2 regions of the Lacticaseibacillus rhamnosus genome follow, and region 2 is predicted to be linked to the other one. Evidence: predicted binding sites of a transcription regulator. Region 2 holds the regulator's gene; the other holds the start of a gene.
What was found. Region 2 encodes HrcA, which represses chaperone genes, less so after heat shock. Its sites were predicted from a motif close to TTAGCACTCNNNNNNNNNGAGTGCTAA; they were not measured.
Positions count from the first base shown of each region.

Region 1: EL173_RS03330 (Hsp20/alpha crystallin family protein) is a predicted target of HrcA. The motif match lies at 1,753-1,779, and genes of this name have one in related genera.

Region 1 is NZ_LR134331.1:668,984-672,209, forward strand. Features, by position in the region: gene EL173_RS03310 (AAA family ATPase) at 1-862, shown strand, start outside; gene EL173_RS03320 (hypothetical protein) at 1,131-1,274, shown strand; gene EL173_RS03330 (Hsp20/alpha crystallin family protein) at 1,887-2,363, shown strand; gene mutY (A/G-specific adenine glycosylase) at 2,643-3,226, shown strand, end outside.
Region 2 is NZ_LR134331.1:1,607,542-1,610,767, reverse strand. Features, by position in the region: gene hemW (radical SAM family heme chaperone HemW) at 1-978, shown strand, start outside; gene hrcA (heat-inducible transcriptional repressor HrcA) at 1,136-2,182, shown strand; gene grpE (nucleotide exchange factor GrpE) at 2,252-2,845, shown strand; gene dnaK (molecular chaperone DnaK) at 2,875-3,226, shown strand, end outside.

The DNA.
Region 1 (3,226 bases), 940 kb from region 2:
TGGTGTCGCAAAATTTGCTGCCATGCGCGAGAAATTAGGGCAATTACCACTTTTGCAGCAACAAACGCAGCGTTATAAGGATGACGTTTTAAAGCAGCAGACATTACTGGCAGCCGCTAACAAGACGATTGGCAATCAACCGCAACCTGCCCTTGATCAGCTTGAGGCTCAAGCAAGTGCAGCTGAAGTAGAGGCAACAAAAGCACAAACTGCCTTCATTGAAGCAAAGCAGAAACATGATACGGCCCAAAAATTGCTCAAACAGGCCGCAGATATTTTAGCGGCCAATCAGACTGCTTTGGCCGCCTATGCCGACTTGCAGACACTGACCGCCGTTATGAACGGCAATGGTCCCAAGAAGCTTAGTTTGGAGCGCTACGTTTTACAAGCCTATCTTCAGGAAGTTTTGGATGTTGCCAACACCCGCTTGCAAGTGCTTTCCAATCAGCGCTACCAATTTGTGTTGCACACGGATTTGGGAACTCAAAAGATCCATTCGGGTTTGGAAATCGATGTTTACGATGATCAGGTGGGTGAACGCCGCGCAGTTCAAACACTATCTGGCGGTGAAAGCTTTATTGCTGCGTTGAGCCTTGCATTGGCACTGGGCGAGGTGATTCAGCAAGAAAGTGGCGGCATCAATATCGATGCTTTGTTTGTTGATGAAGGCTTCGGGAGTTTGGATACTAATAGCCTTGATGTGGCAATGAACGCGCTTGAATCGCTAGAAGGCGAGTCGCGATTGATCGGGATTATTTCGCACGTGACGGAATTAAGGGATAATATTCCTGATCAGTTGCAGGTGCAGCCAGCAGGGACAGGACGGAGTCGGATTAGGGTGATGCATATGGCGTCGGCGTAAGATGGCTGATGCCCACTTACACTCCGGTTTCTAAGCGGCCCTGTTCGCGCTCTGAAACGCGTTCGCCAACCCAGAAACCTGCACATAAGGACCTCAGACCCCAATGGCAAAGCCCGGCCATTGGGATCTGAGGCCACTTATGCTCCGGTTTCTAACCGGGTTGGCTCACGCTCTGCAAAATTCTCTGTGTCATTTTTGTGTTTAAGTGGTATAACAGAAGTTGTAAGGGTTATACCTTCTAACTCACACCAAAAAGAGGCGAGATCACATGGCATCATTGAGCAAAGAACAAAAGAAAGCTTTGATCGCTAAGGTCGAAAAGGAGCGCCAAGAACATCCTGAGAAGAAGCCAAAGAAGTCTGGCTTCGAGACGATTGACGAAGAAGCAGAACGCCTTGAAAATGAAAACTAATATCTATTAAGTTATGAGCCGCAAACATATACTTGTTTGTGGTTCTTTTTTGTAAGCGCGAGCCAGCGCGGTTAGAAGTCGGAGTGTAAGTGTCCTTGGGCGTGATGGCCGGTCTTTGGCCATTACGCTCAAGGTCCTTACACGCAGACTTCTGCGCTGGGGAGCGCGTTATAGAAAGTGAGCGTGAGTCAGCCCGGTCAGAAGCCGGAGTGTAAGTGGCCTTAAGCGTGATGGCCGGTCTTTGACCATTGCGCCCAAGGTCCTTACATGCAGGCTTCTGGGCTGGCGAACGCGTTATGCTGGAGGCTGCCTGATTACTTACAACTCTCTGGAATGGCGAAGTTCGTAAATGACGATAGCTATGAAGATTCGAGGTATTGCAGACCATTTTGACATCATCGGTATAGCTGCTATTGACAAGAAAAATAAAGTGAACCATTGCCGCGTTTCCTGTTTTAAAAACTTTTTTTGAAAAAATTTAGCACTTGGCGTTCACAAGTGCTAATTTGTGGTATAACTATAGGTGGAGCGAGGGAGAAGGAACAAGAGCTCCGGAGCTAAGATCGTTCTCCTGAATCCCAGAAGTCTCTGTTTGAAAGGAAGTTATCTGTTATGGCTAATGAAGTTATGAATCGTCGTAATAATGAGTTGATGAATGATGTAAATGATCCGTTCTTTGACAACTTGGCACGTCGGTTCTTCGGCCCGGTATCTGACTGGATGGATTGGGCAACACCTTCCATTGCCAGCACGGCCGTCAACGGATTGCTGACTGACGTTAAGGAGACCAAGGACGCTTACGAAGTTCATGTTGATGTACCTGGGATCAATAAGGACAACATCAAGCTGAACTACCATGATGGTGTCTTGAGCATTAATGTTCACAAGGACGACATCACAGATCACGCCGACAAGAACGGCAACGTCATGATGTCCGAACGCAACTATGGCACGATGAGTCGGAGCTATCAGTTGCCAAACGTTGATGACAGCAACATTAAGGCAAGCTACAAAGATGGTGTTCTGAACATCACATTGCCAAAGTTAACTGAATCTAAGGAGTCTGGTCACAACATTGACATTCAGTAATGTTTATCATAAGGCGGCTCAAGATTCACGAACTGCATTGCAAGCATGATCAGAAGCGGCACCACTGTCGTTGATGGGCAAAACCCAGTAGTAAGCAAAAATCAGTCGATGAGAATTGCAGCAGTTGCAGTGATCATTGAACCGTAAGAAATCAGTCCCATGATGCGTACGATCGTGGGGCTGATTTTTTTGCTCTTTTTGCACCGAGTGAGATTGGCCTTTAACCGATTCGATTTACTTTTCCAAATTATGAAACTCCATGGTAAGCTATTTTCTATGATGACAAATAACAAATTAATGGATTGGCCGCCTGAAAAAATTGCGGCATTTCAGCATGCACTCTTGGATTGGTACGATCACCATGCACGGGCATTGCCGTGGCGTCAAGACCATGACCCTTATCACGTCATGGTCAGCGAGTTGATGTTGCAGCAAACCCAGGTGCAAACCGTCATTCCATACTATAAACGGTTTATGGCGCAGTTTCCGACAGTTGAAGCGTTGGCAGCAGCACCGGAAGCGACGGTGCTAAAAGCTTGGGAAGGGTTGGGCTATTACTCACGCGCCCGCCGCTTGCAACAGGCAGCTAAACAAATCGTGAATGACTATGACGGTAAGTGGCCGAAAACGGCTGCGGAGTTACAGACACTGGCTGGCATTGGGCCGTATACAGCTGGGGCCATCGCTTCCATCAGTTTTGGAGAAGTCGTTCCGGCCATTGATGGGAACGCATTTCGTGTCTTTGCCCGACTGTTTAAAGTGGATGCCGATATTGCGCGCCCGCAAACCCGAAAAGTGTTCGATGACTTGATTCGGCCACTGATGCCCAAGAAGCGGCCGGGTGATTTTAACCAGGCCGTGAT
Region 2 (3,226 bases):
TATGTTGGCGGTGGCACCCCAACAACGCTGACACCGCAACAGCTTGCCGTTTTGTGCCAAGGTATTCGCGATATTCTTCATTTTGATCACGGTGAATTTACCTTTGAAGCCAATCCCAATGACTTACTGACCACCGACAAGTTACAGGTCTTACACGACTTTGGGGTTAACCGGTTGTCGATTGGCGTGCAATCGTTTAATGATGACGTCTTGAAGCGCATTGGTCGGATTCACCGAGCAAAAGATGTTTATACAGCGATCGGCAATGCTAGAAAAGTCGGGTTTGACAACTTATCGATTGATTTGATTTTTCGCCTGCCTGATCAAAGCCGCGATGACTTTTTGAACAGCCTTCAAAAAGCTTTGGCATTGGACTTGCCACATTACTCGACCTATTCATTGATCCTGGAGCGCAAGACGATTTTTTATAATCTCATGCGTCAAGGAAAGCTGCGGTTGCCGACGCAAGACGTTGAAGCTGATATGTACCAAGATGCCATCGACTTAATGGAAGCTCACGGACGGCATCAATATGAGATTAGTAATTTTGCCAAAACAGGGTATCAATGTCGGCACAATCTACTTTATTGGCAAAATGATAAATATTTTGGCTTCGGGGCAGGCGCATTTGGCTATCTCGGTCGTGACCGGTATCATAATTATGGGCCGATCAAACAGTATCTGGCACCGTTGCATGCCGACCATTTACCGGTTCTGGCCCATCATTTAGTACCGGTTTCTGAGCAAATTGAGGAAGAAATGTTTCTTGGCTTACGCACCATGGCAGGCGTCAATGAAGATCGTTTTTATCGCCGCTATCATATGACGGTCGATGCGGTTTACGGCGAGACGGTTCCGGAGCTGGAAAGCCAAGGGTTAATCGAGCGCCAAAATGGCTATATCCGACTGACGAATCGCGGCAAATTTTTGGGAAATGAGGTTTTCCAACAATTCCTACTTGATGAGCCACTGGTCTAATGATGAATCATGCTTCGGATATGACAAAAGATCTAACCGCAGTTGGCTGTTGATGGAACATTTTAGCAATCCTACCTTGACTTTGCTAACGGCGCTTGGTATATTATTTAGTGTATTAGCACTCATGTGAAACGAGTGCTAAAGGTGAGGTGAGAAAATGTTGACGAAACGGCAATTGCTCGTCTTAAAAGAAATCATCCGCCTGTTTACTGAAAGTGGGCAGCCGGTCGGTTCCAAGACGTTAATGCAGGAACTGCCGGTTCATGTCAGTTCCGCCACGATCCGCAATGATATGGCATCGCTGGAAGACGCCGGTTTGATCACCAAGACCCATAGCAGTTCCGGTCGAGTACCCTCGACTCAAGGCTATCGCTACTATCTTGATCATCTGGTCGAGCCAGTGCGTGTTTCCCACCGTGAACTAGCCACGATCAAGCAAGCATTCGGTCAACGCTACAATAAGATGGATGAAATTGTGGCGCAAAGTGCGCAGATTTTATCCAATCTGACCAGTTACACGGCGATCAGCTTAGGGCCAGAAGTGAATAACATTAAATTGACCGGATTTCGACTTGTACCGTTGGGCAATCACCAAGTTATGGCGATTTTAGTGACGAACAACGGCAATGTTGAAAATCAGGTTTTCACCGTTCCTGAAAGCATCTCATCTGACGAGCTGGAAAAGGCGATTCGCATTGTCAATGATCAGCTGGTCGGTTTGCCGCTTATTCAAGTTGCTCAGCGGCTAAAGACTGATGTTCCGTCGATGCTGATGCAGTATCTGACCAGTCCTGAAGGCTTCCTGGATATCTTCGGTAATGTCTTAAAGTCCGCCGCTTCAGAGCGTTTCTATGTGGGTGGGCGCTTAAATTTAATGGACTATCTCGGCGACTCGGATATTCACGAGTTGAAAAAGATTATGTCCTTGATTGATGCTGATCACGGTGATCTTACCGAACTGCTTGGCGGACCGGTTCGCCAAACACCGGTCACGGTTCGTCTAGGTCCGGAGTTAAAGCCAATTGATCTGGCCAATCTCAGCTTGATTACCGCCAGTTATGATGTCGGTGACCACGGCACGGGAATGATTGCCTTATTAGGGCCAACCCAGATGCCGTATTCCAAGATGATCGGACTGTTGGATGTTTTCCGAGAGGAGCTGGCTAAACGGTTGACGGACTATTACGCCAACTTTGATCAATGATAGATGATAACAAGCATCTGTTAACGTTAACCAATTGCGCGAATAGATGTGGTTAAAAGGGAGGATACCATGGCAGAACAAAAAGCAAAGCAAACTGCTGCAGATACCGCCAAAGACGCCAAGCACGCTGCTGACACGCCTGAGACTTCGCTAAAAGAAGAAATTCTGCAGGAAAGCATTGCTGATCTTAATGAGCAATTGAAAACCAGCAAGCATGATGGTGAACAACTGAAGCAAGAGCGTGATGCATTCGAAGACAAGTATTTGCGCGCGGCTGCAGAGATTCAAAACATGAATGCGCGGTTTGAAAAAGAGCAGCAAAAAATGTTGAAGTACGACGGCCAGAAGTTAGCCAAGGCGATTTTGCCGGTAGTTGACAATTTAGAGCGTGCGCTTGCAACCGAAGCCAAAGATGACAGTGCGGCCTCACTCAAAAAAGGTGTGCAGATGGTTTACGATCATCTGGAACGCGCCTTGAAGGAAAATGGCATCACTGCGATTGATGGTGCTGGCGACAAGTTCGATCCGAATACCCAACAGGCAGTACAAACCGTGGCGGCGGATGACCAACATCCCGCTGACACGGTCGCGCAGGTACTACAAAAAGGGTATTATCTCAAGGATCGGGTTCTGCGCCCTGCTATGGTCGTTGTCGCTAAATAATTAATCTGAAATAAAGAAGGTATAAAAATATGAGTAAAGTTATTGGTATTGACTTAGGAACCACCAACTCTGCAGTTGCGGTTTTGGAAGGCAATCAGCCAAAAATCATCACCAACCCGGAAGGCAATCGCACCACGCCATCTGTTGTCGCATTTAAAGATGGTGAAATCCAAGTCGGTGAAGTGGCAAAACGCCAGGCAATCACTAACCCGGATACCATCGTGTCAATTAAGCGTCACATGGGCGAAGCTAACTATAAGGTTAAGGTTGGCGATAAAGAATACACCCCGCAAGAAATTTCAGCGATGATTCTACAGTACATCAAGAAATTTTCTGAAGACTATCTGGGCGAACCGGTTAAAGATGCGGTTATCACAGTTC